Regions from separate parts of the Neotabrizicola shimadae genome, predicted to be linked through region 1. Evidence: riboswitches for the same ligand, from Rfam matches in the RefSeq annotation. Region 1 holds a riboswitch; each other region holds the start of a gene.
The links. Region 1 has a riboswitch for cobalamin ahead of bluB (5,6-dimethylbenzimidazole synthase). Riboswitches for the same ligand answer to the same signal wherever they lie in the genome.
Positions count from the first base shown of each region.

Region 2: another riboswitch for cobalamin. It lies ahead of JO391_RS21030 (CbtB domain-containing protein); the one in region 1 lies ahead of bluB (5,6-dimethylbenzimidazole synthase).
Region 3: another riboswitch for cobalamin. It lies ahead of JO391_RS08160 (DUF1636 family protein); the one in region 1 lies ahead of bluB (5,6-dimethylbenzimidazole synthase).
Region 4: another riboswitch for cobalamin. It lies ahead of JO391_RS17225 (DUF1636 family protein); the one in region 1 lies ahead of bluB (5,6-dimethylbenzimidazole synthase).

Region 1 is NZ_CP069370.1:2,789,294-2,796,882, forward strand. Features, by position in the region: gene JO391_RS13630 (carbohydrate ABC transporter permease) at 1-433, opposite strand, end outside; gene JO391_RS13635 (carbohydrate ABC transporter permease) at 436-1,296, opposite strand; gene JO391_RS13640 (extracellular solute-binding protein) at 1,351-2,949, opposite strand; gene JO391_RS13645 (LacI family DNA-binding transcriptional regulator) at 3,333-4,343, shown strand; cobalamin riboswitch at 4,389-4,571, shown strand; gene bluB (5,6-dimethylbenzimidazole synthase) at 4,615-5,313, shown strand; gene JO391_RS13655 (propanediol utilization protein) at 5,303-6,130, shown strand; gene JO391_RS13660 (transglycosylase SLT domain-containing protein) at 6,162-6,740, opposite strand; gene hspQ (heat shock protein HspQ) at 6,967-7,293, shown strand; gene JO391_RS13670 (STAS domain-containing protein) at 7,357-7,589, shown strand, end outside.
Region 2 is NZ_CP069372.1:38,579-46,167, reverse strand. Features, by position in the region: gene JO391_RS21055 (copper-translocating P-type ATPase) at 1-1,475, opposite strand, end outside; gene copM (CopM family metallochaperone) at 1,726-2,142, opposite strand; gene JO391_RS21045 (heavy-metal-associated domain-containing protein) at 2,173-2,361, opposite strand; gene JO391_RS21040 (heavy metal translocating P-type ATPase) at 2,536-5,007, shown strand; gene cueR (Cu(I)-responsive transcriptional regulator) at 5,021-5,482, shown strand; cobalamin riboswitch at 5,508-5,724, shown strand; gene JO391_RS21030 (CbtB domain-containing protein) at 5,759-5,935, shown strand; gene JO391_RS21025 (CbtA family protein) at 5,954-6,703, shown strand; gene JO391_RS21020 (hypothetical protein) at 6,715-7,589, opposite strand, start outside.
Region 3 is NZ_CP069370.1:1,688,680-1,696,268, forward strand. Features, by position in the region: gene JO391_RS08120 (DUF1349 domain-containing protein) at 1-506, opposite strand, end outside; gene JO391_RS08125 (methyltransferase domain-containing protein) at 578-1,357, shown strand; gene JO391_RS08130 (DUF4202 domain-containing protein) at 1,406-1,969, shown strand; gene JO391_RS08135 (baeRF11 domain-containing protein) at 2,178-3,296, shown strand; gene JO391_RS08140 (YbaN family protein) at 3,324-3,686, opposite strand; gene JO391_RS08145 (hypothetical protein) at 3,796-3,933, shown strand; gene JO391_RS08150 (hypothetical protein) at 3,930-4,349, shown strand; gene cobO (cob(I)yrinic acid a,c-diamide adenosyltransferase) at 4,366-5,019, opposite strand; cobalamin riboswitch at 5,058-5,261, shown strand; gene JO391_RS08160 (DUF1636 family protein) at 5,339-5,698, shown strand; gene cobW (cobalamin biosynthesis protein CobW) at 5,695-6,729, shown strand; gene cobN (cobaltochelatase subunit CobN) at 6,729-7,589, shown strand, end outside.
Region 4 is NZ_CP069370.1:3,547,851-3,555,439, forward strand. Features, by position in the region: gene JO391_RS17215 (sialidase family protein) at 7-1,239, shown strand; gene JO391_RS17220 (RrF2 family transcriptional regulator) at 1,151-1,630, opposite strand; cobalamin riboswitch at 1,833-2,046, shown strand; gene JO391_RS17225 (DUF1636 family protein) at 2,077-2,517, shown strand; gene JO391_RS17230 (ABC transporter ATP-binding protein) at 2,514-3,290, shown strand; gene JO391_RS17235 (ABC transporter substrate-binding protein) at 3,316-4,245, shown strand; gene JO391_RS17240 (FecCD family ABC transporter permease) at 4,249-5,295, shown strand; gene JO391_RS17245 (glycoside hydrolase family 127 protein) at 5,422-7,308, shown strand; gene JO391_RS17250 (ABC transporter ATP-binding protein) at 7,322-7,589, opposite strand, start outside.

The DNA.
Region 1 (7,589 bases):
ACAGCATGAAGAACATGTAGCCGGCGACGGCGGGCACCACCATCATCGGCATGATCAGCACCGAATAGGCCACCCGCTTGCCGGGGAAGTCGTCCACGAACAGCGTGGCGAGTGCGAGGCCCAGCAGGAACTCGACCGGCACGCAGACTGCGATCACCAGCGCCGTGCGCCAGAGCGCCGACCACAGCCGCCCATCGCCCAGGATGTCGGTATAGTTGGCAAAGCTGTTCCAGTATTCCCAGGCATGGGGCCAGGACACGCCCGACAGGGGCGACCAGTCGGTCAGCGAGATGTAGAGCTGCATCAAGAGCGGAAAGACCGAGATGAACAGCACCAGAATCTGCGCGGGAAGCGTCAGGCGAAAGCCAAGCCGGGCGGTCTCGGGGGCGTCGGCGCGAGGCTGCGCGGCGGGGGCGGGAGCACGGTCTGCCATGGTCATTGCTTCAGGGCCCCGAAGGTCAGGCCGCGCACGAGATGTTTCTGGATCATCACGCCCAGGATCACCGGCGGCACCGCCGCGATCAGGCCAAGCGCGGCCTTGGCGCCATAGAGCTGCCCGGTCATCGAAGATGACAGCGACGCCATGTAGACCGGAATAGTCACCCATTCCCGCGTCGTCAGCAGAAGCGCGATCAGGTAGTCCGACCAGTTCAGAATGAAGACGAACAGCGAAGCGGCGGCCAGGGGTGCGGCCATCATCGGCAGCGTCACGCGGGTGAAGACACGGAGCCGCGAACAGCCCTCGACTAGCGCCGCCTCTTCGATTTCCTTCGGCATGTCATCGAAGAAGGTCTTCATCAGCCAGAAGGCGAAGGGCAGCGTGACGATGCCATAAATCAGCGCCAGGCCCCACCAGGTGTCCATCAGGCCCAGGAAGGCCCACATGATCATCACCGGGATCATCACCGCCATCGGCGGGAACAGCCGCAACTGGATCAGCGCAAGCGGCAGGTTCGCACCCGAGCCAAAGCGAGACAGGCCATAGGCGGCGGCCGTGCCGGCCGACATGGCGATCAGCGTGCCGACAGAGGCGGAAAGAAGGGAGGACAGGATCGGCTTGCCCGCAGTGCGGTCCAGGGCGACGATCAGGTCCGATCCGCTTTCTCCGAACAGGAAGCGGAAATTGTCCAGCGTGGGCGCAAGCGGCACCCAGGTCAGCGCGGCGCCAGAGGCCTGCCATTCGGCAACCGGCTTGAACGCCATGGAGACCATCCACAGGATCGGCACCAGAGTGATCGCCAGAGCGACAAGGATCGCGGCGTAGCGGAAGATCTCGAAGACGGGCGAACGGGTCATCGGCAGTCACTTGAAGGAGGGGCCGGGGCGGTCTGGCCGCCCCGGCGCATGGTCTCAGACCGGGTCCAGAACGGTGGGCCAGGCGGCCATGTTGCCGCGCACCGCCTCGACGATCTTGTCGCGCCCGGTGCGGCGGGTGATCTTTTCCCATTCCGCCGCTGTGTCGGCCATCGCCTGTTCGGGCGTCTTGGCCTTGGTCAGCGCGGCCATCAGGTTTTCGTCCAGCGCGTTGTTGAAGGCCGTGGCGCCGGCGTAGTTGATGGTCGGCACCGACCGTGCGACCGTCTCGCGCACCACATCCATGTGGTAGGCGTGGTAGGTCTCACGCACCAAGGGGTCGGCAAAGTCGTTCAGGCTGAAGGGGTCGAAATAGCCGCCGGGGTTCGCCGTCATCCAGGAATAGATGCGGCTGGACCCGAGCCATTGCAGGAACAGGTAGGCCAGTTCCGGATTCTTCGACTGCGAGCTGACCATCCCCGTCAGCGAGAACCACAGCACCGACCGGCTGACGATCTTGCCGTCGATCTCGTTGCCGGGCGGCAGCATGGACCCGATCTTGCCCGTGACGGTCGATCCGGTATTGCCCGGATTGTCCAGGAACTTCGGCAGGTTCGAGAAGGCGCAGGTCATCGCCGCGCCGCCGGCGGCGAAGTTGCCGTACTGTTCCGGCCAGCCCCAGGAAATCGCATCAGGCGAATGGTGGGCCAGCGAGTCGATATAGGCCTGGGTCGCCTTGATGCCCTGCTCGGACGAGATCAGCGGGTTCGCGTCGTTGTCGAACAGGTACTGGTTCGGCGAGGCGAGCGAGGTGTAAAGCTGGTACCAGTTGGTATAGCCCCAGCCCTGGTTGCGCAGGTCGGTCGAGCCGAACAGGCCCTTGTCCGGACGCTGGAAGAAGGCCGCGATGTCGTTGAACTGCGCCCAGGTGCGCGGCACGGCCAGGTCATAGCCATACTGGCTCTTGAACGCCGATTGCTCGGCCGGGTCGTTGAACAGGTCGGTCCGATACACCCAGGTCTGGAAGTCGCCGTCCAGCGACACGCCATAGGTCGAACCGCGATACATGTTCATCAGCGACACGCCTTGCGCGCCGTTCACATAGCCGCGGACCGGATCATCCCATTCCGGTTTGTATTCGGCGACATAGTCGTCCAGCTTGGCGATGCCGCCGGATTCCACCAGGTCGCCCAACCGGTTCCAGTCGGTCGAGTAGATGTCGAAGCCGCCCGCGCTGGTCGAGATGTCCTGCATGGTCTTGGTGAATTCCTGCCCGTTGGGCAGGCCCACGATTTCCAGCGTGATGCCGGTCTCGCGCTCCCACAGTTCCTTGACGCTGGGCGCGCCGGCCGGGAAGGGCTGGGTCAGCTGGCCGATGGACCCGTCCGACAGGCCGAGGACGATCTTGTCGGGCGCCGTGCCTGCCGCCTTCATCGCCTTGGCCGCCTCGACGGCGCGGCCTTCCGGCGTGTCCGGTCCGTATTGATAGCGTTCGGCCCCGGCAAAGCCGGTCGGCCCGCCGATCATGCCCGGCGCCAGCTCCTGCGCCCAGGCCTGCCCGATCCAGCGCGGCGCGATCAAGGCGCCGGCACCGACAATTCCCCATCGCGCGCCGGTTCCTAGGAACCCGCGCCGCGTCAAGCGACGTCCGATCATGAGATCCTCCCTCAAGCCCTCTCCCGGAGCCCGTGGCGGGTTTGTGCGGCGACTCGGCGGCAAGTGTCAATCAATTTGTTATATGCTAAACATCATTTTGATGCTCTATTCTTGAAGGAAAGATGCCGCAGTTGCGAGATTCTCGAGGCCCTCATGCACGTTTCGTCGATGATTGCCGCAATGACATCAAGAAGCTGCATGATTTGCGACTGCAGAAAGGATCAGGCGATCCATAGCGCGAGGCCAACCGGCCACCAGATGACGCGAATCGCCAGCGCAATGATGTCTTTTAAATCAGTGTGTCCCGGCGCGGCCCCCGTCACCCTGTTGACCCGCCCTCGCCCTGGCCCTAGCTGCTGGTCGGGAACATCCGGAAGACCGTCATGCTGCGCGCCACACTGACCGACATCGCCCGCGAGGCCGGGGTTTCCCCTGCCACTGTCGACCGCGTCCTGAACGACCGGCCCGGCGTCAAGGAACACACGCGACAGCACGTCCTGTCCGTTGCACAGCGGCTTGGCTATGTCGCCGTCAGCGCGCCCTCGACGCCAGCGGTCCGGCTGGCCTTCCTGCTGCCCCAGGGCACCAATTCCTTCATCCGGATGCTTCAGGCACAGATCGAGACCCAGGCCGCGGCGCTGGACGGCGTGGAAACCCTGGTCGAGACCATCGAAGGTTTCGATCCCGCGGCCCTTTCAGAAAGGCTGGCGCGGATGAAGGGCGCCGTCGACGGCCTCGGCGTCATCGCGCTGGACCATCCCGTCGTGCGCGAGGCGCTGCGCGGGCTGGCGGCCTCGGGCGTCAGGATCGTCACCCTCTGCTCCGATATCCAGAACGTGCCCCGCGCGGCCTATATCGGCACCGACAACCGGCAGGCGGGCCGCCTCGCTGGCTATCTGATGGGCCGCTTCCTCGGCACGGGCAGCCAGGGCAAGGTGGCGCTCTTCGCAGGCTCCCTGTCCTACCGCGGGCATCAGGAGCGCGAGATGGGCTTCCGCCAGATCCTGCACGAGGAATTCCCCGGCCTGCAGATCGTGGAACTGCGCGAGATGCTGGACGACCGCGAGAATTCCTGGCGCGAGGCGATGGCGCTGTTCGACCGCCACCCCGACCTTGCCGCGATCTACAATGTCGGCGGCGGCTCTTACGGCATCGGCCGGGCGATGAAGGATCGCGGGCTTGCGCAGCGCGTCGTGCTCATCGGCCACGAGGCGACCGAGGGCAACAAGGCGCTGCTGCTGGACGGCACGATGGACGCGGTGATCGACCAGAACGCCCGTGTCGAGGCGCGCGAGGCGCTGGCCACGCTGATCGCCGGTGTGCGCGGGTTGCCCTACACCCCGGTCCAGCCGCGCCAGCACGTCATCTTCCGCGAGAACCTGCCCGACGAGTGACCCAAGCCACGGCCGCAAGGGCGATTGCGCCCGTGCGGGCTCGGCGGTATCTGGGGTTGGTCTGGTGCCCGGCCTGCGAGGGTCGGGATAATCGGGAATGCGGTGAAACTCCGCAACGTGCCCAACGCTGTAAGGTGGACGGGGCCGCAGATGCCACTGACCTCGGTCGGGAAGGCGCGGCGCCGGAGGAAACCGAGTCAGAAGACCGGCCAGACGAAACCGGGGCGCAGGCTGGCCGACCTGTACCCCGTTTCGACGACAGGGGAACCGATTGTCCAGTCCTGCCCAACCCGCCTCTGCCGCGCTGGTCGCGGCCCCCCCCTTTCCAGAGGCCGACCGCGCCGCGGTCTACCGTGCCATCCACAGCCGCCGCGACGTGCGCAGCCAGTTCACCCCGCGTCCGGTGGACGATGCCACCCTGCTGCGGCTTCTGGATGCCGCCCACCATGCGCCCTCGGTTGGCTTCATGCAGCCGTGGAACTTCATCGTCATCCGCGACAACGGCGTGAAGGGCCGGGTTCAGGCCGCCTTCGCCGAGGCCAATGCCGAGGCCGCCACGCTCTTTCCGGCCGAACGCCGGCCGCTCTATTCGGCGCTGAAGCTGGAAGGCATCACCGCCGCGCCGGTCAACCTCTGCGTCACCTGCGACCGCAGCCGGGGCGGCCCGGTCATCCTGGGCCGCACCCATGCCCCCGAGATGGACCTCTATTCCACCGTCTGCGCGGTACAGAACCTCTGGCTCGCGGCACGGGCCGAAGGTATCGGTGTCGGCTGGGTCAGCATCTTCCGCGAGGGGGCGCTCAAACGGATCCTCAATCTGCCCGATCAGGTCGTGCCTGTCGCCTATCTGTGCCTTGGCCATGTCGACGAGCTTCATGCCGAGCCCGAACTGCAGGCGCGCGGCTGGCGCAGCCGCCTGCCGCTGGAAGACCTGGTGTTCCATGACGGCTGGGGCCAGCGTGACGGCTGATCCCCTGCCCCCCGGCGCCCGCGTCGCCCTGCCCTGCCATTTCGGCGAATGGCTCCAGGGCCGCATCGGCCCTGCCGGGCCGGTCGGCCTTGTCACGCTGTTGCCCGCGGTCACCGGCCTGGCGGGCCAGCGCCGGGCCGGTGCGCTGGCGGCCTGCCGGTTCGGCCAGGGCGCGGGGCTCATCCCCCTGCCCCGCCTGCGCCGCTTCCTGAACGATCTGGGCCTGCCGCCCAAGGGGCGCTACCTGCTGAAACCGCGCTTCGTGCCAGGGTCGGGCACCGGCATGTCCACCGCCTCGCTTCTGGCCGTGGCACGCCTTGCAGGATACGCCGGCCCGCGCGGCTGCCTTGTGCGCGCCTGCCTTCGCGCCGAAGGCGCCAGCGACCCGCTGATGCTGGACCACCCCGACCGCCATCTCTGGGCCTCGCGGCAGGGCGAGGTGCTGATGGGCCTGCCGCCGCCGCCGAGGGCCGAGCTTCTTGTCGGCTTCTGGGGTCCGCCCGAAAGGACGCGGGCCGAAGACTGCGACTACGCCGACATCTCCGACCTGGTTTCGGACTGGTCCAATGCGCCCGGCCTTGCCGGCTGCGCCGCGCTCGCCAGCGAAAGCGCGCGTCGCTGCCAGGCCCGGCGCGGACCCGCCTCCGACCCGACCGCCGACCTCGCCCGCGCCCTGGGTGCCCTGGGCTTTGCACGGTCCCATTCCGGTCCGGCCAGGGCGCTGATCTTCGCGCCTGGCAGCGTGCCGCCTGAAGGTCCGCAAATCCTTCGCGCCGCCGGCTACACCGGCGTCGAGCGTCTTGCGACGGCCACCTGACCCGGCCTCCGGGCCGGGACGCCCTGCCTGGTCAGCGACATTCCTGCAGTTGAACCTCGTAGCGCGCAGACCGCGCGCCCACCCGGTTCGCCACGTCCACAAGCCAGGGCTTGTTGTTGTAGCTGCCATTGGCAAAGCCCGTGCGGCCCTCGTGATAGGCCAGGTATTGCGACCGCGCATCCGTCTTCGAGATGCCCAGCCGTTCGGCCGAACCATCCATGTACCAGCCCATGAAATCGGTGGCATCGCGAATGTTGTCGCGCTTGGCGCCGCGGCCGCCTTCCTCGTCCTGATACTCTTCCCAGGTGCCGTCCAGCGCCTGGGCATAGCCATAGGCCGAAGACTGGCGCCCCATCGGGATGATGCCCAGCGCATAGCGGTGCGGCGTGCGGGCGTTGCCCACGAAACTCGACTCCTGGTAGATTGTCGCCATCTGCACATGGACGGGCACGCCCCACTTGCGCTCGGTGGCTTCCATCGCCCGCAGGTACTGCGGTCGCTCGCGCGCGATGGCGCAGGCATCCTCGACATTGCGCGGCGCCGAAAAGTTGCCGCCTCCACAGGAGGCAAGGAACAGCAACAACATCGACGCGCGGAGAGTTCTGCTCATCTGCCCCTCGCGTTCTCTTTTTTGCGCAGTCTAGGTGAAGTGCCGCCGGGGGGAAACCCGTCAAGAGACGCCGCAGCGATCAGATTCCCGCGAGGATGCATGTCTGCCACGGCCGATCGAAGGGCCCGGCCAGCGAACCTGTTGATCCGGATTGTTTCCTTGGCCCCTTCGCGCCAAGAATGGACTCTTTTTGACCAAACGCGTAATAATGATCATGGGGGTACAGATGCAGACGACGCTTGCAAAATATCATATCGGCCAGGTGCTGCGTCATCGCAAGCACCCGTTCCGGGGCGTCGTCTTTGATGTGGACGCCATGTTTTCGAACACCGAGGAATGGTACGAGAACATCCCCGAAGAAAGCCGCCCCTCGAAGGACCAGCCCTTCTATCACCTGCTGGCCGAAAACGACCAAAGCTATTATGTCGCCTATGTCTCGGAACAGAACCTCGTCCCCGATGACACGGGCGAGCCGGTCACGCACCCCGACCTGGGCGACCTGTTCGGCGATTTCGAGGACGGGCGCTATCCGCTGCAAGTGCGCCTGAACTGACGCTCACCTTTCGCTAACCCCGCTGCCCTAACCTGACCCCGATGATGGATTCGGAGGTCGCGTATGGAACTTGTGGCAGAGGAACGCCCCGGATTGCTGCTGGTCTCAGTCGGGGCCGAACGGATCGACGCCGCGGCGGCAATCCAGTTCAAGGACCGGATGCGCGAACTCGTCCAGGCGCATGATGGCACCACCCGCATCATGCTGGACATGTCGCGCGTGGCCTTCCTCGATTCCAGCGGCCTTGGCGCGGTGGTCGCGGTATTGAAACTGGTGGGCCCCGACCGGCAGCTTGA
Region 2 (7,589 bases), on a different replicon from region 1:
TCACCCGTCATCATGATCGACTGCACACCCCTGGCTTTGAGGCGCGCCACAACATCGCGAGATTCCGACCGCACGATGTCGGCCAACGCGAAGAGTGCTTGCGGCTTGCCGCCCCTCACAAGGACAACAACTGTCTTGCCCGCCTCCTCCAGTGCCGCAAGGCGCGGATCTGTCACAGGGGTGTTCTGCCGACGCAGGTGGCCGGGGCTGACGATGGCCACGTCCTCTCCGTCCACCCGAGCGGTGACGCCGGCGCCAGTAATGCTGTGCAGCCCCTCCGGGGCGGGAAAGTCGATCCCCCTGGCCTTGGCATCGGCCACGATGCCTTGCGCGATCGGGTGCTGCGACTGGCTTTCGACCGAAGCTGCCATGCGCAGCGCCACTGCTGCATCGCCACCGTCGAGCATGACGATATCGCTGACCCCGAACCGCCCCTCGGTCAGTGTACCTGTCTTGTCGAACACCACAGCGTTCAGGTCGCGCGCCCGCTCAAAGGCTGCGCGGTCGCGGATCAGGAGGCCGTTTTTGGCCGCCAGCGACGTCGAGACTGCCACCACCAGCGGCACGGCAAGGCCAAGCGCGTGGGGGCAGGCAATGACCATCACCGTCACCATCCGCTCCAGTGCGAAGGTGACGCTTTCGCCCGCCCAGATCCACCAGACGAACGAACCCAGGCCGACGGTGATGGCGACCCAGGTCAGAACTGTGGCCGCGCGGGTGGCAAGGTCCTGGGTGCGCGACCGGCTGTTCTGCGCGGCCTTTACCATGGCGATGACCTGCGAAAGGTAGGTCGCCTCCCCAGTTGCCTTGACCTCGATGGTGACCGCGCCCTCGCCGTTGACCGCCCCGCCGATAACGGTCTCGCCGGCCGTGCGCGTCACGGGCTTCGACTCGCCCGTCAGCATCGCCTCATTGAACGACGAGACGCCGTCGGTGATCACGCCGTCCACTGGCACCTTCGCGCCCGGGCGGATCACCACCCGGTCGCCGGCGATCAGCGCCGCCACCGCCACCTCCTCGGTGCCGCCATCGGCCGTCACCCGCAGCGCGGTGTCGGGCAAGAGGCGCACCAGTTCCTCCAGCGCCCGCGATGCACCGAGAACCGACCGCATTTCCAGCCAGTGACCCAGCAGCATGATGGTCACCAGCGTGGCCAGTTCCCAATAGAACGGCTCACCACCAGGCAGGCCCAGCGTGACGGCGGCGGAATAGAAATACGCGGTCGAGATCGCCAGTGCGACCAGCGTCATCATCCCAGGACGGCCCGTCCGGATCTCCGGAAGCGCGCCAGTAAGGAAAGGCCAACCGCCCCAGAAGTAGATGATGGAGGACAGGGCAAGTGCGACCCACTCCTCGGCGGTAAACAGCGGCGTCATCCCCTGCCCCGCAAAGTCGCGCACCATGGGCGAAAGGATCAGAACAGGGATCGTGAGTACCAGCGAGACCCAGAACCTGCGCTGATAGTCGGCGACCATGTCGCCATGCCCGGCATGGTGTCCTGCATGTGCAGTTGCAGGTCTCTCATCAGTGGCTGCCGAAGCGCCCGACTGAACGTCGGCGGGCCCAGAGCCCGCTGCGATCCCATGTCCATGCTGATGATGCTTGTTCCGGTGTGCATCCGACATAGCTGCGCTCCTTTCACGTTGCCAGGGTGGATCAAGAGCCCCTGCCAGTCGGGCGGCGGGATGGCCGGGAGCAAGCCACCCCGCACGCCACTGAAGAGCCTTACAGGCCGCGTGCGGCGAGCCAGGCCTTCATCTCGGCAATCTCGGCTTCCTGAGCCGCGATCACCTCTTCCGCGAGCTTGCGGATTTCAGGGTCGGTTCCATGTTCCAGCTGGATCTGCGCCATGGCGACTGCGGCTTCGTGGTGCGGGATCATGCCTCGCACAAAGTCGACGTCCGCATCGCCTGTATATGGGACCATCATGTCGGCCATCATCTTATCCATGGCGGCGGCATAGGCCTGTGCGGCCGGATTGTCGGCGAGTTCCGGCGGGATCAGCGACGTGTGGCTCATCATGCCCATGTCTCCCATTCCGCCCATGTTAGAATGGTCCATCCCTTCCATGGTCTGGGCGATGGCAAGGCCGCCAACAACGGCAATGGCTGCTGCGGAGAGCACTACTGTGCGTTTTTTCATTTTCGGATGTCCTGTATTGTTTTGGATGCTTCAGGCAGGGGCGTAGCCAACCTTGGTCAGGGCCGCGACCAGCCGATCACGCGCAACTGCGGACGTGACTTCGACCTTCTGCGTGCTGGGGTCCGCCTTGACGTCGGCGGCCGGATCCACCGACTGGATCGCCCTCGTCACACTGTTGGCGCAACCGCCACAGGTCATGTTCTCGATATGGAACTGCATGAGTGCCTCCTTCAGGGTTTTGCCTCATGCGTCATCAGATAGGGCTTCCCACGGTTGTAAGGTCAAGCCCACAAAGCCGTGATGACGAATCTCAGGTTGCCCCTTGACCTTACCATAATGGGAAGCCGTATCTCATACGGCGGAGGCATCCCTGAAAGGAATTCCGTGATGAACATGCTCGCAAAGCAATCGTCTCGAATTGATACCGATCTTATGACGATCGACGTCGACGGGATGACTTGCGCGTCCTGCGTCGCACATGTCGAACGGGCTTTGAAAGCTGTGCCGGGGGTGACGACGGCATCAGTTAACCTTGCCACCGAGCGAGCCGAGGTTACGGGCGTGGCGCTCGATCGCGGTGCGTTGGTGAGGGCCGTCGAAGATGCGGGCTACGATGTGCCAGCAAAGCCCATCGATCTCGCTATCGAAGGCATGACCTGTGCCTCTTGCGTGGCGAGGGTCGAACGGGCGTTGGCATCAGTGCCGGGGGTAGCGTCTGCCACCGTCAATCTGGCTACCGAGCGGGCAACAGTGCGAGGATCGGCCGATGTGGCGGCGCTGACCCGAGCGGTAGCAGACGCGGGATATGACGCCCGCCCCGCAGCCCCAGCTATGGCTGCGCATGATGGCGCGACAGCGAAAAAGGCCGCAGAAGAAGCGTTGCTGAAGCGAGATGTTGTAATCGCTGCCGCCCTTTCGTTACCGGTCTTCGTTCTGGAAATGGGGTCGCACCTGTTCATGTCGGTCCACATGGCCGTAATGAACACGATCGGGATGCAGAACAGTTGGTATTTGCAGTTCGCCCTGACCTCGGCAGTCCTCTTCGGCCCCGGCTTGCGCTTTTTCCGCAAGGGCCTGCCTGCGCTTGCCCGCCTCACCCCCGACATGAACAGCCTGGTCGCCGTCGGCACCTCGGCCGCCTACGGCTATTCGCTGGTCGCCACCTTCGCTCCAGGGCTCCTGCCTGCCGGGACAACATATGTCTACTACGAGGCGGCGGCGGTGATCGTCACGCTGATCCTGCTCGGTCGCTACCTCGAAGCGCGCGCCAAAGGACGCACGTCCGAGGCGATCAAGCGGCTGGTCGGCCTACAGGCCAAGACAGCCCGGGTGATCCGCAGCGGCGGGGTGGTCGAGGTGCCTGTTTCCGAGGTGCGCCCGGGAGATGTCGTCGAGGTCCGTCCCGGTGAGCGGGTGCCAGTCGATGGCGAGGTAATGACTGGCGCAAGCTGGATCGACGAGAGCATGATTTCGGGCGAGCCGCTGCCGGTGGAGAAGACCGCTGGGAATGGGGTAACCGGCGGGACTGTAAACCAGACAGGTGCCTTCACGTTCCGCGCCACCGCGGTGGGCGAGGCGACGATGCTCGCTCAAATCATTCGCATGGTCGAGGCGGCACAGGGCGGCAAGCTGCCGATCCAGGCACTCGTCGACAAGGTCACGATGTGGTTCGTCCCGGTAGTGATGGCGCTTGCAGCACTGACCTTTGCCGTTTGGCTGATCTTCGGCCCCGACCCCGCGTTGACCTTCGGTCTTGTCAATGCCGTAGCCGTGCTGATCATCGCTTGCCCCTGCGCCATGGGCCTCGCCACGCCGACCTCGATCATGGTGGGCACCGGGCGCGGGGCCGAAATGGGGGTGCTGTTCCGCAAGGGCGAGGCGCTCCAGTCTCTTCAGGGAGTGAAGGTCGTGGCACTCGACAAGACCGGCACGCTAACCGAGGGCAGGCCGAGCCTCACCGACCTCGATCTTGCACCAGGTTTCGATCGCGCCGCCGTTCTGTCACTCTTGGCAGCCGTCGAAGCGAAGTCCGAGCACCCGATCGCCCGCGCCATCGTAAAGGCCGCAGAAGACGAAGGTTTGTCCCTGCCCGCCGTCACAGCCTTCGACTCCGTTACCGGCTTCGGCGTCACTGCACAGGCGGGCGGGCAGCGGATCGAGATCGGCGCTGATCGCTACATGGCCCGACTGGGGATTGACGTATCGCCCTTTGGGAATACTGCCGCTCGATTGGGAGACGAAGGCAAGTCGCCGCTCTATGCCGCCATCGACGGCAAACTCGCTGCCATCCTTGCTGTCGCGGACCCGATCAAGGAGACCACGCCAACGGCAATCCGCGCCCTGCACACTATGGGGCTGAAAGTTGCGATGATCACTGGCGACAACGCCCGCACCGCAGGCGCCATCGCCCGCCAACTCGGCATCGACGAGATCGTGGCCGAAGTGCTGCCGGACGGCAAGGTCGCCGCAGTCAAGCGACTGAAGGCGTTGGGACAGCTCGCCTATGTCGGCGACGGCATCAATGATGCCCCGGCCCTGGCCGAGGCTGACGTTGGCCTTGCTGTCGGAACGGGGACCGACGTAGCAATCGAGGCGGCGGACGTCGTGCTCATGACCGGTCGCCTGACGGCGGTATCGGACGCCATCGCGCTGTCCAAGGCCGTGATGCGCAACATCCGGCAGAACCTCTTCTGGGCCTTTGCCTATAACGCTGCCTTGATCCCTGTTGCCGCGGGCGTGCTGTGGCCGAGCTTCGGCGTTCTTCTGTCACCGATCTTCGCTGCCGCCGCGATGGCCTTGTCGTCGGTCTTTGTTCTTGGAAACGCCCTCCGGCTGCGGCGGTTCCAGGCCGCAGTTGTGCATTGAAGGAGGCATGATCATGAACATTGGTGAAGCGGCAAAGGCCTCGGGCGTGTCGGCCAAAATGATCCGCTACTACGAATCTATTCGCCTTATTCCCACCGCAGGGCGGACCGGATCAGGCTACCGCGTCTACTCTCCGACTGAAGTGCAGATGCTGCGGTTCATTCGTCGGTCCCGCGACCTTGGCTTTTCGGTCGAGAAGATCGAAGAGCTTCTGGCACTCTGGCGCGACCGGACCCGTCAAAGCGCGGATGTGAAACGCCTTGCGACGGACCAGATCGACGGCCTCGAACGGAAGGTGCGCGAGATGCAGGCCATGATCGACACACTGCGCCACCTAGCCGACGCATGCTGCGGCGATCACCGGCCCGACTGCCCAATCCTGGCTGACCTCGGGCACGGGGTGGAGCATGGATCTGATTGCACGACACAGCAGAGCGGCAAAGCAGTACCGGTGCAGCATTTTCACTCCCGGTAGTCAGTTGACTTCGCGGGGGTTCGGCGCAAAGCTCTCACTGTTTGGTGTTCAAGGGGCGCAGAGTCCTGGAACTCAATCGGGAATGAGGAAGGGCGGACCCAATTGCGGCGCCCAAGGCCTCAGCCGCCCCCGCGACTGTATGCGGTAGCGGTCCTTCATCGTGCCACTGGGCCAATGCCCGGGAAGGCGAAGGACTGTGTTAATCCGCGAGCCAGGAGACCGGCCAAGCGATGGCGCAACCCTAATCCCGTCGGGTGTGACGGGCGGAGAACCTTCATGTCCACCAGAATCCTGTCCGCCACAGCGGAGCAATCGAAGAGCCAGTTCGGACCAATCCTGACCAGCGCGCTTATTGGCGCAGTGCTGATCTTTGCCGCTGGTTTTGCTTCGCCTGACGCATTGCACGCTGCAACGCATGACACACGTCATGCGACCGGTTTTCCCTGCCACTGACGTTTCTGGATAATCGACATGACAAAGACCTTGCTGTCCGGCGGGGTAATCGCGGGTGCCATCGCGGGCCTCGTGGCTGCCGTTTTTCAGTTCTTTCTCATCCAACCCCTGATCGTCGAGGCTGAACGGTATGAGACGGGCGAACTCGTTCTGATCGGGATCGAGAGCAACAAGCCCGACCCTGCACCTAACCCGCTAGAAACGCCCGGCCATGATGCGCAGGGCGCGGAAAATACGGACAACTTGCTTGTGCGCAATGGCTTGACGGTCCTGACCCTGATCCTCACCTGGGCGGGCTTTGGCCTGCTGGCCGGAGCCGGCCTGACCGCGTTCCGGGCTCTGCCCGGCGGCGGGAGGATCCCGGCCACAGCCCTCGGCCTTATCGGCTTTGCCGTCCTGTCCCTTGCGCCTGCAATCGACCTTCCGCCCGAACTGCCCGGAATGGAGGCAGCGGAACTGGCGGACCGGCAACTCTGGTGGGTTGCGACTGTCGCGATGACGGCTGCCGGCATTTTCTTTGCTGCGGGGTTGCGGTCCTGGCCCGGGCGGCTCGCGGGCCTTGCCCTGATCCTGGCACCCCACCTTTTCGGAGCGCCCTTGCCACCCGTTTCTGCCCCGGCAGTGCCGCCCGACCTTGCGGCGCTCTATGCGGCGCGCGTGCTAAGCGTGAACCTGATCGGTTGGCTGGTGCTGGCCATCGCACTCTTGTGGCTTTTGCCAGAAGCAGGCGCGAAGGCCGATGCTGACGGTTTGACGGAGCCGGGGTGAGAGAAGGCAACCTAGGCTGCGCGTGCACACCACATGCGAAATCTTCCCTGCCCGGTCACTTCTCGGATCAAACCTCGCGCCTGCATCCAGGCCATGTTCCGCTGAACGGCCGCGCGACTGGCGCCGGTGATTGCCTCGGCCATTGGGGCGGAGACAAGGGGCCATTCGGTCAGAACTGCGCGCAAGGCTGGGGGCGTTTTGCCCGAGAGCGTGACCATCTCGGTTTCGGACCGCGCTGACCAAGCCTCGATGTCGTCAAGGTGCCGCATCGCGGTCCGGCTTGCTGTCTCCATCCCGTCGAGCCATCGCACCAGTCGGTCAGCAGCAGTGCCACCGGCGCGCAGCCCGCCTGCCCCGCCCATGGCGAGAGGGGCAAATATCGCTCCCCTGCCCTCTCCGGTCGCAATCCGCGCGGCCGTGACAGCCGCTTCCATCCGGTCTCCGTGCTGCCCGAGACCCGCCAAACTCCAAATGTGAAAGCCCATGCAGGCACGGCTGATCGGGTGCAGGTCGGCAGCTTGCGCCATCAGGTCCAGCCAACCGCCCGCGCGATCCGCAAAGGGCTCCGCCTCATCCGCCAAGTTCTCGGGGTCACGGCGATCCACAAAAGTGGCCAGGTCCACCTCCGGCCCTGGCCCTCCCGTCAGGCGCCGCACCGCCCACCCGACCCGTGCCAGGGCGACACTGTCGTCCTGCACGCCAGACAGGCGCAGGGCGATCCAGAGCGCCAGTCGATCCGGCCCGATGCGGTCGCCTACGAACCAGCTTAGGTCGGCCGCTTCGATCAGGGCGAGCCTGTGGCGCCAACCCTCAGGCCCCCTCCGCAACCGCTCGTCCAGCCCACCGAGCCGACCTGCGACACGGGCGAGCCGCGCGGCATTGTCCG
Region 3 (7,589 bases), 1.1 Mb from region 1:
GCGCGCGAGGGCGAGCAGGTCATCGGCCCGACCTTCGCCGGCAAGTCGGCCGGGTAATGCGCGAGGCGGACCATCTTCCAGTCGGCGCCATCCCGATACTGAACCCAGACGGCATCCGAAGATCGCGTCAGCCGCAGAGTGACCGCGCCCGTCAGTTGGGGAAGTGCCACCTGGCTCCAGTCCGACCGGCCCAGCGTGACCACCACCGCCAGATGGGCCATGCCGTTCACATGCTCGATGCCCGCCTTGATCCATTGGCTTTCATCGGTGCGCAGCATCAGCCCGGCCTGATCGTATTGCGCCTGCCAATCGGCCTCGAAGGTGACCTCGGCGGTGAAGGGGCCATCCGTCTCGGCCAGAAGAGCATGGCCGTCGTCATGCACGAAACCGTAAAAGGTGCGGCGCCAGAAGTCCTGACGATCCCCCGTCACCACCCGCAGCGCACCGCCCGCCTCCTCGGCGACCGGCGGCGGGTTGATCCATTCCAAGCCTTGCGTCCAGCCCATGCTGTATCCTCCCTTTCTCACAGGATGTCTGGGCCGCGCCCTGCCTTCAACCCCCTGTCCGGAGGCCCAAGATGAGCGAAGACCATTACCCCGCCCGCATGATCGCCATGCTGGAGGCGATCTGGGGCGAGGGCTTCCTGTCTCCCGGCGGCCGGGACGAGGTGGCGCGGGTGATCGGCGCGCATGACATCGCCGGGGCCGCGGTGCTGGACATCGGCTGCGGTGCGGGCGGCATCGACGAGGCGCTGGTGGCCGTGCATGGCGCGGGGTTCGTGACGGGCATCGATGTGGAAGACCCGGTGCTGACCCATGCCCGCGGGCTCGTGGATCGGGCGGGCCTTTCCGCGCGCATCGGCCTCGTCAAGGTCGCACCCGGCCCCCTGCCCTTTCCGCCCGGCACCTTCGACGTGGTTTTCTCCAAGGACTCCATCGTCCACATCCCCGACAAGCACAGCCTGATGGCCGAGGTGTTCCGGGTGTTGAAGCCGGGCGGGCGGTTCCTGGCCTCGGACTGGCTGATCGGGCATGACGACGCGCCCTCGCCCCTGATGGCCGAGTATATCGCCGCCGAGGGGCTGGATTTCGGCATGGCCTCGCCCGGCCGCTACCGCGATGCGATGGCGGCGGCGGGGTTCGAGGGGGTGGAGGTCATCAGCCGGAACGCCTGGTACCGCCAGACCGCGCGGGCCGAGCTGGAGCGGCTGAGGGGACCGGTGGGGACAGCGGCGGCAAAGGTCGTGGGGCAGGACTTCGTGGACCAGAACATCGGCATCTGGGAGAGGATGATCCCGGTGCTGGACCTGGGCGAGCATTGCCCGACCCATCTGCGGGCGGTGAAGCCCCGGCATTGACCGGGGCGCGGGCAGCGGCGAAGCTTGGGCCAAACCGGAGTGCGCCCCATGACCCGCCTTGCCAAAGCCCTGTCCCTGATCGACGCGGCCAACGCCGCCGACCCGACGCTGGAGGACGGGCGGCCGGCTGCGCTCCTCTACGGGGAGCGGATGACGGCGGAGCTGGGGCGGCTGGTGCCCGATGCTTCGGAGGTGCTGCAGGTCGCGGCCAGGGGGCAGCATGTGGAGCGCTGGCTCCTGCCCCGGTCGGCCTATCCGGAGGGCAAGGCGGGCTATCTGGACTGGCGGCGGGAACAGGGTCGGCGGCATGGCCTGCGGGTCGCGGGGATCATGGCCGAGGCGGGCTATCCGGCAGAGGATCAGGACCGGGTGGGGGTCCTGCTGCGGAAGGAGGGGATCAAGCGGGACGCCGAGGTGCAGGCGCTGGAGGACGTGATCTGCTTCACCTTCATCCGCTGGTACCTGGGGGCCTTTGCCGCGACCAGGACGCCGGAGGAGATGGTCGAGATCGTGGGCAAGACCGCCCGGAAGATGTCGGCCGGGGGGCGGGCGCGGGCGCTGGAGGAGTTCCCGATGCCGCCGGACTGGGCCGCGGCCTTTCGGGCCGCCTGAGGGCGTCCGAGCTCGGACGCTTTCTCGGACGAAATGATATCAATGGCTTGCCAAACCGCATTAACGAATCGTCAAGACTCGTCCCCGCGACCTTTGGCCGATTGGCGACTGTCCCCCTGCCCTGTAGCATGGCGCTGTTCCGGATTGACCGGGACGGCTCGCCCGTCAGGCCCCGTGGCCGCAAGGGCGTGGAGGAGGAGCGCACCCCATGCTGCACATCGACCTGCCAACCCGTGGCGAGATCCTGAAACTGGCCGAGGTGCGGGGCGGTCCCTGCGTTTCGATCTATGTGGCCACCACCCCCCTGACCGAACATGCCCAGCAGGACCGGATCGAACTGAAGAACCTGATGCGCGATGCCCTGGGTCAGTTGGAGGCGGCAGACACGCCCAAGCGCACGCTGGCGCGGATCGAAGAAGCGGTGGCCGGAGTGATCGCCGACGATGACTTCTGGGCCTATCAGGCCAACAGCCTGGCGCTGTTCGTCACGCCCGAGACGCTGACCAGCTTCCGGCTGGCGAACAAGCTGCAAAGCATGGTCGAGGTTTCGGACCGCTTCCATATAAAGCCGCTGTTGCGCGCGGTGGCTTTCCCCCATGAAGCCTTTGTGCTGGCGATCAGCATGGGGGGGGTGCGCCTGGTCGAGGTGTCGGCCGATCTGCCGCCGCATCCGGTGGCGGTACCGGGCCTGCCAAAGGACATGGCCGACGCGCTTGGCCGGCGCAGCCACGGCGAGCGCACCGGCGCCGGCACGGGCGGCGAGAGCCAGAGCGAACATGCGCTGCTGACGCGGTTCTCGCGCGCAGTGGACCAGGCCCTGCGTCCGGTGCTGACGGGCAGCGAGCGCCCGCTGATCGTGGCGGCGGCCGAACCCTTGGCCTCGATCTTCCGCGCGACCTCCAGCTATCCGCTGGTGGCGGGCGAGGTGATTGCCGGATCTGCCGACCACAGACCGGATCATGAGCTTTCCGCCGCGGCACGCAGCATCCTGGACGGGCTGCACGCGGCCGAGCTTGCGCGGCTGGCCGCCCTGTATGCGGACCGCGCCGGCGAGGGGCGGGCCACGACGGATATTGCGGCGGCAGCGCGGGCGGCGACCTTTGGCGCCATCGACACGCTGATCGTGGACATGGACCAGGTGGTGCCGGGCACGGTGGATGCCGATGGTGTGGTGACCTTTGCCGCCGCGGCAGGCGCGGGCAATTACGGCGTGGTGGACGAAATCGCCAGCCGGGCGCTGAAATCCGGTGCGCGGGTCATCGCGGCGCGGGCCGGCGACGTGCCGGGCGGCGGGTCTTTGGCCGCGATCCTGCGCTATGCGATCTGAAACCGGTCGCCGGGCGGGGCGAGGGCCTCAGCCCGGCGGACCGCTCGGCCGGGTGAGGATGAACACCGCCACCGCCGCGACGATGGCGAGATGCACCCCCACCAGCAGGGGCGACAGCCCCATCAGCCAGCCGATCACGACAGAGGCCGACATCATGCCGACCGAAAGCGCCTTGGCCCAGGGGGCAATGGCGCCGTAATCCTGCCAGTTCAGGATGATCGGCCCGAATTGCGGATGCGCCAGAAGCCAGGCATGCAGCCGCTCGGACGATCGCGAAAAGGCCAGCGCCGCCAGAATGATGAAGGGCGCGGTCGGCATGATGGGCAGAAACAGCCCGATCACGCCAAGCGCCAGGGCAAGACAGCCCAGAACAAACCAGAGGGTGCGCAACGTCGTGCTCCTGCCCGATGGGGCCTCTTGCAATTTCCGATATATTTTGTCAACTAAAGCTGTCCAGCCCTGAGCCAGACTGAACCCTGCTTGGCGAAAGGCGCAAGACATGTCTCCCGATTTCCTTCTGTCCCTCGATTCCCTGGCGCGTCTGATCGGCTTCGGACTTCCGCCCGGCCTGCGCGCGCTGTTCGGCGCGGTGGAACCGCCCCCGCCCTCGGATCGTGCGCGGGAGGCACGGGCATGAAGGCGGATACGGTTGGGCAAGAGGCCGCAGACGGGCTGTTGCCGGTGCTGCGTGAACTGTGCCGCGGCGCGGGGGCGGACGGTAGCCTGCCGCTGACGCCGCGCGCACTTCATGCTGCGCGTGAGGCCTGGGGCGCGGCGGCGCTGCTGCGTCTGTCGGGCATCGCGCGGGTTCTGGGCGAGGTGCGGCTGTCGCGGCGGGCGGTGTTTCACTATTCCAACCCCGATTGCCCCTGCTGCCGCCACAAGCTCACGCCGAACGAGCGCGCTTTCCTGTCGCTGGTACGCGCCGGCATCGCCGGCCAGAAGACGGCCGCGACCGGCGCGGCGCTGATCCTGACCGAGGGCGGGCCGGTGGAGCCCGCGCGCAACGCGGCTCTGGCGCTGCGCGGGGTCTGGAGCGCGGGGCCGGTCTGAGGCCGGAGACCCGGACTCAGAACTCCACGCCCGGTTGGGCCTTGATGCCCGACCGGAAGGGGTGCTTCACCAGCGTCATCTCTGTGACCAGATCGGCCGCTTCGACCAGCGCCTCGGGCGCGCCGCGCCCGGTGAGCACGACATGGGTGAGCGGCGGCTTTTCGGCGGCGAGGAAGGCCAGCACCTCGGCGGTGTCGAGATAGCCGTAGCGTAGCGCGATGTTGATCTCGTCCAGCAGCACGAGGCGGATGGACGGATCGCGGATCAGCTCTTTCGCCTTGTCCCAGCCGCGCGCGGCGGCGGCGATGTCACGGGTCTTGTCCTGGGTTTCCCAGGTGAAGCCCTCGCCCATGGCGTGAAACTGGCAGAGATCGCCGAAATGGGTGGTCAGAAGGCGGCGCTCGCCGGTGTCCCAGGCGCCCTTGATGAACTGCACCACGGCACAGGGCATCTGATGCGCGATGCAGCGCAGGATCATGCCGAAGCCGGACGAGGACTTGCCCTTGCCGGTGCCGGTATGGACGATGACCAGCCCCTTCTCGCCCGACTTGGTGGCCATGATCTTGTCGCGCGCGGCCTTCTTCTTGGCCATCTTGGTGGCGTGGCGGGCAAGCTCGGCCTCGGTCGCCTCGGGGCCGGGGGCGGCTTCGGTGTCGGGCTCTTCACTCATTGCGGCGTTCCTTGTCCTTGACTCCGGCGTCCCCCGTGGCAAGAGGGGGCGGTGCTGGTTCCTGTCCTAGGGCAGGCGAAGAGGGAATGCGACAGGGAAGCGACGCTTCCTGAAGCGCAGCCGCCCCCGCGACCGTGACCGGAGAGGCCCCGTTGCCACTGGCAGTTTGCCGGGAAGGTGGGGGCCGGGGGGTGTTGCCCCGCTCCGCAAGCCGGGAGACCTGCCAGCGCGAAGGAGTTGAACCGGCGGACGGGGTGTTCCGCGGCGGGACGGCCGGTTGCGCCGCGCTGCCTATCCCCGTTTCGCCGAAGGAGTGGATATGGCGGTCCTGTCCGTCTGCATCACCTGCAAGGCCGGCACAGCTGTGGCCGAGGGCGAGCCCTGCCCCGGCGCGCGGCTGCATGCGGCGCTTCAGCCGGGCGTGCCGGGCGTGCGCGTGGTGGCGGTGGAGTGTCTGTCGGTCTGCGACCAGGGCTGTTCGGTGGCCCTGTCCGGTGCGGGACGCTGGACCTATGTCTATGGCCGGATGAGCGAGGCCGATGCGCCCGCCATCCTGGAGGGCGCCGCGAAATATGCAGGATCGGCCGATGGGCTGGTGCCCTGGCGGGAGCGGCCCGAGATTTTCCGCAAGCGGGTGGTCGCCCGCGTTCCCCCCATTTCGCAGGAGGCCGCCGAATGAGCGATCTGTCCAAGACCCCCGTCACCGTGATCACCGGCTTCCTGGGCAGCGGCAAGACCACGCTGATCCGCCACCTGATGCAGAACCCGCAAGGGCGGCGGCTGGCGGTGCTGGTGAACGAGTTCGGCACGGTGGGGGTGGATGGCGACATCCTGAAATCCTGCGCCGACGAGAACTGCCCGGAGGAGAACATCGTGGAACTGGCCAACGGATGCATCTGCTGCACCGTGGCCGAGGATTTCATCCCGACGATGGAGGCGCTGCTGGCGCGGCCCAACCGGCCCGATCACATCCTGATCGAGACCTCGGGCCTGGCGCTGCCCAAGCCCTTGCTGAAGGCCTTCGACTGGCCGGCGATCCGGTCGCGCATCACGGTGGACGGCGTGGTGACGCTGGCCGATGCCGAGGCGGTGGCGGCGGGGCGGTTCGCGCCGGACGAAGCGGCGGTGGCGGCGCAGGCGGAGGCTGACCCCGGCGTGGACCACGAGACGCCCTTGAGCGAGGTGTTCGAGGACCAACTGGCCTGCGCCGACCTGGTTCTGCTGACCAAGGCGGATCTGGCGGGCGAAACGGGGCTGGCCGCGGCGCGGGCGGTGATCGAGGCCGAGGCGCCGCGCAAGCTGCCGATCCTGCATGTGACCGACGGCGCGGTGGACCCGCGCGTGCTTCTGGGGCTGAACGCGGCGGCCGAGGATGACTTGGCCGCGCGGCCCTCGCACCATGACGGCATGGACGACCACGAGCACGACGATTTCAACTCGGTGGTGGTGGAGTTGCCCGAGGTGGCCGACCCGGAGCTGCTGGCCGAAGCCGTGCGGCGGCTGGCGCGCGAACTGAACATCCTGCGGGTGAAGGGCCATGTCGCGGTGGCGGGCAAGCCGATGCGGCTTCTGGTGCAAGCGGTGGGCGAACGGGTGCGGCACCAGTACGACCGGCCCTGGGGCGCCAGCCCCCGCCTGTCGCAGCTGGTGGTGATCGCCGAGCGCGCCGACATTGACGAGGCCGCGATCCGGGCGGTGCTGGGGGCCTGATGCACGTCGTCTTCCGGGAAAGCCACGGGCTGGAAGGGACGGAAACGCCCTTCGATCTGGGTCAGGATCCCGCTGACCTGGTGGCCTTGAGCTTTTCCGACAGCGACCTTGGCGCGCTGGCCGCCGGCTGGCACCGCGCCAAGGCCAGCGCGCCGCTGCCCACCTTGCGGCTGGCGAACCTTGTCGCCCTGAAGCACCCCCTGTCGGTCGATACCTGGGCAGACCGCACGCTTCCCGGCGTGAAGGGCGTCATGGTGCGGGTGATCGGGGGCGAGCCCTACTGGGCCTATGGCCTGGCCACGCTGGCCGATCTGGCCCGCAAGCGGGGCTTTGCGCTGGCCGTTCTGCCGGCCGATGGCCGCCCGGATGCGCGGCTGGACGAATTGTCCACCCTGCCGGTCTCGACCCTGCGGCGGCTTTCGGCGCTGATGGAAGCGGGCGGCGCGGTCGCTGCGCAGGCGGCGCTGGCGCAGATGGCGCTGGCGGCGGGGCTCTATGCCGGGCCGGTGATGGGGGCGAAGTCGGTGCCCGATTTCGGCCTCTACGACCCGGCGGCGGGGGTTGTGACCGCGTTTCCCGAAGGCCCGCTCGCACTCGTCTCCTTCTACCGCAGCTACCTGACCGCCGGCGATACCGCGCCGGTCGATGCGCTGATCGAGGGACTGCGCCAACGCGGGATGGCTGCGATCGGCCTCTTCGCAACCTCACTGAAGGCGCCAGGCTTCCGCGACTGGCTGGCCGACGCCCTACCCCGCGCTCCGGAGGTCATCGTCAACGCCACCGCCTTCTCGGCCCGGGGCGACGACGGCACGACCCCCTTCGACGGCTGGGACTGCCCTGTGTTCCAGGTTGCGCTGTCT
Region 4 (7,589 bases), 760 kb from region 1:
CGCGCCATGCCCCCCTTCCCCGACCGCGAACTGACCGCCGAAGAGATCGTGGCCGCGATGGATGGCCGGCTGCACGCGCAGGAGGACGGGCGGGCGGATGCCTTCCTGCCCTCGCCCGTGGTGCAGAACCATGCGGCGAACCTGGCGCTGTTGCCGGATGGCAGCCTGGCCTGTGTGTGGTTCGGCGGCACGATGGAGGGGATGGGGGATATCTCTGTCTGGTGTTCGGTGCTGGCGCCGGGGGCGGCGCAGTGGTCGCCTGCGCGGAAGCTGTCGGACGATCCGGGGCGGTCCGAGCAGAACCCGGTGCTGTTCACCGCGCCGGACGGGCGGCTGTGGCTGTTCCACACCAGCCAGCCGGGCGGGCGGCAGGACGAATGCGAGATCGTCGCCCGGGTGTCGGACGGCGGGCTGGACGGGTTCGGCCCGCCGCGCCGGGTGGGCAGGTTCCGGGGCGTGTTCATCCGCCAGCCCCTCCGGATCGGGCCGCACGGCGAATGGCTGATGCCGGGGTTCCGCTGCATCACGCCGGCCGCGGGGCGCTGGACGGGCAGCGAGGACGATGCGGTGATGCTGGTGTCGCGCGATGGCGGCGAAAGCTGGGAGGCACGGGCGGTGCCGGGCAGCCTGGGCGCGGTGCACATGAACCCGGTGCCGGGCGGGGCAGGGGCGATGCCCGCCTTCTACCGCGACCGCTTTGCGCGGCAGGTGTTGCGCAGCCGGTCGGCGGATGGCGGGCTGACATGGACCGCGCCGGAACTGACCGAATTGCCGAACAACAATTCCTCGATCCAGGCGGTGCGTCTGGCCGACGGGCGCATCGCCATGGTGCTGAACCCGGTCAATGCCGCGATGTCGTCGGCCCGCCGCGCCTCGCTTTATGACGAGATCGAGGGCGAGGCGCCGGGCGAGGCTGCGCCCTCGGCCGCAGTCTGGGGCGTGCCGCGCGCACCGATGATGCTGGCGGTGTCAGCCGACGATGGCGAGACCTTCCCGCTGCGTGTCGAGCTTGACAGGGGCACAGGCGCGGCGTTGTCGAACAACTCGCGAGAGGGGCTGAACCGCGAGTTGTCCTATCCGTCGATCCTGCAGGATCCCGAAGGCAACCTGCACATCGCCTACACCTACCACCGCCGCGCCATCCGGCATGTCAGGTTGGACCGGGGTTGGCTTGCGCGACAGCTGGGAGTGCAGGCGGCCAGGCCAGGTGCGGCGGGCCAAGCGGGTTCGGTTCCCTGAGCACGTCCACCAGCGTCATCTCGTCGAACACGGCCAGAAAAGCGCGGACAGCCTTGGCGGCCGCCGCGGGCAGGCTGCATGGGCCGCGCAGGAGGCAGGGATCGCCGGTGGTGCATTGGCATTCGAACAAGGCAAAGTCGGATTCGGTGACGCGAAGGATGTCGCCGATACGGATTTCTGCAGGGTCGCGGGCAAGAGAGAATCCGCCCGTCCGCCCCTTGGTTCCGACCAGAAAGCCGGCATGCGAAAGCTCTCGCACAACCTTGCGCAAATGCGCTTCCGAAATGCTGTAAGCACGGGCGGCTTCTTCGATGGTGCACCGTTCGCCCCGGCGGTTTGCAGCGAACAGCAGAACCCGAATGGCGTAGTCGGAAAACTTCGTCAGTCGCATTGCATCCTATCACGCGCCACTTTCCGCTCAAATTGCGCATATTTGTGGCATGTTTTTATCATACCACGCCAGGTCGCGATGTCGCTATCCTCTCTCGTCTGGTCGGTAGGGGGAAAGCGGGCCGACGGGGGACCTAGCGGTCGCCTCGCGGAGGGCCAGCGGCCGACCTGTCATGGTCCGACTTGACTTCGCGGGTCCGCTCGGGCCAATTGGGCTCGATGGTTTCCGGCCTGTCAAAGACGTTGGCCGGATGAAAAGGGAACGCGGTGAGGTGTAGCCATCAGGCGCCAAATCCGCGACTGCCCCCGCAACTGTAGGCGGCGAGCGACCCCCGATCACCACTGGCTTTCGGGCCGGGAAGGTGGGGCGAGCAAGGACCCGCAAGTCAGGAGACCTGCCATCGAAACATGGACCACGCCGGGCGGGGTGCCCCGGAAGGAGTTGCGATGGATGATCTTCTGCGTCGGCCTGTGGCCACGCCCCCCTATGCCGTGACGCAACGCGCGCGGCACCAGATTCTCGTATGCCAGACCTGCCGTCACAAGGGCGACACCTGCCGACCCGGTCTGCAGTTGCTGGAGCGATTGCGCGTGGCCATTGCCGCCGCGGGGCTTGGCGACGGCTTCGAGGTTTCAGGCACCGCCTGCATGGCGGGCTGCGACCGGCCCTGCACCGTGGCCTGGCGGGCCACGTCCAAGGCGACCTGGTTGTTCGGCGACATCAGCCCGGATGAGGACATCGACGATCTGGTGGCCTTTGCCCGGCTCTACCGCGACCTTGACGACGGCTGGTGCCGCGCAGCCGACCGGCCCGGCAAGCTGGCCGAACATGTGCTGGCCCGCATCCCCGCCGCGCTGATCGTGACTGGCGAAGAGGTCGTGCAATGACGCCAGACATCGAATTGCGCGGCGTGACATGGGGGCCGGCGGGCGGCCCCGAGATCCTTCATGACCTGTCGTTCCAGGTGCCGCGCGGCGAATTGCTGGCGATCTGCGGCGCCAACGGGGCGGGCAAGTCCTCGCTTCTGCGGCTGATCTACCGGTTCCAGCCGCCGCGGCGCGGGACGGTGCTGCTGCGGGGTCGCGACATCTGGCTGATGAGCGCGCCCGAAGCGGCGCGGGTGGTCGCCGCCGTGCTGCAGGAACAGCCCACGGATTTCGCCCTGACCGCGCGGCAGATCGTGGCGCTGGGCCGTCTGCCGCACCGGCGTGGGCTTTTCGCCGGCCTGTCCTCGCCCGGTGCCGACGACGAGGCGGTGATCACCGGCGCACTGGTGCGGCTTGACCTTGTGGCGCTGGCCGACCGGCCCTTCGGAACCTTGTCGGGGGGCGAGCGGCAGCGGGTGATGGTGGCCCGCGCCCTGGCGCAGGAACCGCAGGTTCTGGTGCTGGACGAGCCGACGAACCATCTGGACATCCGCCACCAACTGGAACTGCTGGCGCTGTTGCGCGGCACCGGGTTGACCGTGGTCACCACGCTGCACGACCTGACGCTGGCCGCCGAACATGCCGACCGCATCATCGTGCTGCGGCAGGGGCGCATCCTTGCCGACGGTCCACCCGAACGGGCGCTGACCGAGACCACCCTTGGCCAGGCCTTCGAGGTGCGCAGCCGGATCGACCGTTCGGGCGACCGGCCGCGCTTTTCCTTTCATCTCTGATCCCCTCATAACCTAGCGAGGACCCATGCTTCGTCTTTCCCTTGCCGCCCTGCTGTTGTCTGCCGGTGCGGCCGCGGCCTTCCCCGTGACCGTGAAAAGCTGCAACCGCGACGTCACCTTCGATGCTGCCCCCAGCCGGGCGATTTCCAACGATGTGAACCTGACCGAGATGATGCTGGTGCTCGGCCTGCGGGACCAGATGGTGGGCTATACCGGCATTTCGGGCTGGAAGACGCTGGACCCGGTGATGCGCGAAGGCGTGGCCGAACTGCCGGAACTGTCGGCCAAATACCCGACCAAGGAGGTGCTGGCGGCAGCCGAGCCGGATTTCTTCTTTGCCGGCTGGAACTATGGCATGAAGGTCGGCGGCGAAGTGACGCCCGAGACGCTGGAGCCCCTGGGGATCAAGGTCTATGAGCTGACCGAGAGCTGCATCCACATCGGGCCGAAGGAAAAAAGCTCGATGCAGGACATGTATGCCGACATCCTGAACCTGGGCACGATCTTCGGCGTCGAGGACCGCGCGCAGGCGCTGGTGGCCGGCTGGCAGGCCGAACTGGCCGAGGTGACGAAGGGCGTGGACCGGACCGATCCGGTGCGGGTCTTCGTCTATGACTCGGGCGAGAAGGCCCCCTTCACCGCCGGCCGCTATGCCATGCCGACCGCGATGATCGAGGCGGCGGGCGGCGTGAACATCATGGACGATCTGGACAAGTCCTGGGCCGAGATCGGCTGGGAACCCGTGGTCGAGCGCAACCCCGAGGTTGTGGTGATCGTGAACTACGGCGACGTGACGGCCGAACAGAAGATCGCCTTCATGAAATCGAACCCGGCTTTCGCCGAGATCGACGCGGTGAAGAACGACCGCTTCGTCGTGCTGGAATATGTCGAGGCGACGCCCGGCCCGCGCAACATCGAGGCGGTGAAGAAGCTCGTCGCCGGCTTCGCTGACTGAGCCATGGCCGAGACGACCGCCTCTGTCAGCATCGCCCGCATGGGCCGGCGCGCAGCCATCGCGCTGGCGGCGGCGGGGATCTTGGTCCTGTCGGTGGTCGTCGCGGTTTCGGTGGGGGCGGTGGACCTGCCGCTGGGCACCGTCTGGGGCATCGCGCTGGACCATCTGGTGCCGGGGCTCGTGGCCCCGGACTGGAGCCGCGCCCATGCCAACATCGTCTGGGAAATCCGCTTTCCCCGCGTGGTCCTGGCCGGACTGGTGGGGGCCGGGCTGGGGATCGTCGGCGCGGCCCTGCAAGCCGTGACGCGCAATCCGCTGGCCGACCCTCACCTCCTGGGCATCTCGTCCGGTGGAGCCTTCGGTGCGATTGCGGCGCTGATGCACACGGGGCTGTTCCTGGGCCTTCTGACCGTGCCGCTGATGGCCTTTGGAGGCGCGCTGCTGGCCACGCTTCTGGTGCTGGGCGTGGCGCAGGTGGCGGGCGCCACCTCGGCCGACCGGCTGGTGCTGGCGGGGGTGGCGGTGAGCTTCGTCATCATGGCGGCGGCCAACATCCTGATCTTTCTGGGCGATCCGAAGGCCACGCATACCGTGGTGTTCTGGATGCTGGGCGGGCTGGGTCTGGCGCAGTGGCCGCATCTGCTGTGGCCGCTGGCGGTGCTGGTGCCCGGCGGGCTGTGGCTGATGACTCAATCGACCGCGCTGAACGCGATGTCGCTTGGCGATGAAACCGCGGCGACGCTGGGCATCCCGGTGGCGCGGTTCCGTCTGGCGGTCTTTGTCGTGGCCGCGCTGATCACCGGGGTGATGGTGGCGTTTTCCGGCCTGATCGGCTTTGTCGGGCTGATGATGCCGCATCTGGTGCGGCTGGTGGCCGGGGGCAACAACGCCGTGGTGCTGCCGGGTTCGGCCTTTGCAGGGGCGGTGTTCCTGATCTGGGCCGATGCTGTCGCCCGCGTGGTGATGGCGCCCGAAGACCTGCCCATCGGCGTGGTGACGGGTCTGTGCGGCGGCATCTTCTTCATCTGGCTGATGTCGCGGCGGCGCTAGCCCGCAGTGCATCGCGCCGCCCCTGGACGGGATGCGCTTGACAGGGGGGCCGGGACGGTCACTGTCCTGTCTCAAGCTGTCCGCCGAGCCGGGCCGGGCAGGGACGCAAGCCACCGGGGAGGAGCCATGCGCCGCTATTCATCCGTCCCCTTCGCCGATGTGACGATCACCGGCGGTTTCTGGTCCGAACGCCTGGACACCGTGCTGCGCACGACGATCCCCAGCCAGCACGCCCAGCTTGAGAAGTACAACGTCCTGGAAAGCCTGAAGCTGCCCCAGCCCGTGCCCCCCTTGACCTTCAAGCCGCATGCCAACGGGTTCTCGACCCAGATTTTCTGGGACAGCGACGTGGGCAAGTGGATCGAGGCCGCTTCCTACGCCCTGTCGCATCGCCGCGACCCGGTGATCGAGGCGCAGATCGAGGCGATCACCGACGATCTGGAAAAGGCGCAGGAGCCCGACGGGTACGTCAACTGCTGGTATCTGGAACGCGAGCCGCAGAACCGCTGGACGAACCTGCGCGACAATCACGAGCTTTACAACCTGGGCCACCTGCTGGAGGGCGCGGTCGCCTACATGCGCGCCACCGGCCGCGACCGGCTGATGAAGGTGATGGAACGCGCCTTCGACCATGTCGCCACGGTCTTCGGCACCAGGCCGGGCCAGAAGCGCGGCTATTGCGGCCACCCCGAGGTGGAGCTGGCTCTCATCAAGGCCTGGCACGCCACGGGCCAGCGCAAGTACCTGGACCTCGCCAGCTATTTCGTGGACGAGCGCGGCCGCCAGCCACATTACTTCGACATCGAGCGCGATGCGCGGGGCGAACCGGCCGGCAAGTACGGCCAGGGCACCTATGAATACAGCCAGTCCCACCTGCCCGTGCGCGAGCAGACCAAGGTGGTGGGCCATGCCGTGCGGGCCTTCTACCTGTACACCGCCATGGCCGACCTTGCCGCCGAACACGACGATGCCGCGCTGCGCCGCACCTGCGAAACCCTGTGGCAGGACGTGACCTCGACCCGGATGTATGTGACCGGCGGCTTCGGCCCCTCGGAGCGCAACGAGGGCTTCACCGAAGACTACGACCTGCCCAACGACACCGCCTATGCCGAAACCTGCGCCAGCGTGGCCATGGTGTTCTGGGCGGCGCGGATGCTGAACCTGGACTTGGACGGCCAGTATGCCGACCTTCTGGAACTGGCGCTGTACAACAACGCGCTGGCCGGCCTGTCGCGCGAGGGCGACACCTACTTCTACGACAACAAGCTGGAAAGCGACGGCAGCCACCGCCGGTGGGATTGGCACCCCTGCCCCTGTTGCACGATGAACGTGGCCCGTCTGGTGGCCTCGATCGGCGGCTATGTCTTCGGTCTGGCCAAGGACGAGGTGGCAATCCACCTGTACGGCGGGGCGAAGGCCGACCTGCCCGTCGCGGGCGGCACGGTCCGCATCGCGGAAACCTCGAACTACCCTTGGGAAGGCACGATCCGCGTGGCGGTCGATCCCGATGCCGCGCGCCGCTTCACCCTGTCGCTGCGCATCCCGTCCTGGTGCGCCGGGGCGCGGGCAAGGGTGAACGGCGCCGATGTGCCCGTCACCCCCGAACGCGGCTATCTGCGGCTGACGCGCGACTGGATGCCGGGCGATGTGGTCGAGCTTGACCTGCCCATGCCGCCGCAGCGCCTTTGGGCGCACCCGGAAGTAAAGGCCGATGTGGGCCGTGTGGCACTGCGCCGTGGCCCGCTGGTCTTCTGCTTCGAAGGGCAGGATCAGGATGCGCCCCTGCACCGCCTGCGCCTGCCGCGCGACGCCGCGCTGCACGCCGAATTCCGTGGCGACATGCTGGGCGGCATCTCGGTCATTCGCGCCGAAGGCTCTGCCGTGACAGAGCCAAGCCCCGCGCTTTACCGCACCGCACCCCCGGCCGAGGCGCACTCGCCGCTGCTGGCGGTGCCCTACTACATCTGGTGCAATCGCGGCCCGAACCCGATGCAGGTCTGGATGCGGGAATGATCAGGCGAAGGGCTCAGGCCGCCTCCGTGGTCTGCGTCCAGGCAAGGCCCTTGTCGTCAAAGACATGGGCCTTTTCCGTGTCGATCGACAGGGACACGGTTTCGCCCGGCTCGACCTTAACCCCACCATCGGACTCAACGATCATCGGGCCAAGCGCGGTGTCCACATAGGTGTAGCTGGTGTTGCCCAGGTACTCGACGACCGAGACCCGGCCCGCAATCTGGCCGCCTCCCTCCGAGGTCAGCTTCACATGTTCGGGCCGTATGCCCAGTTCCACCGCG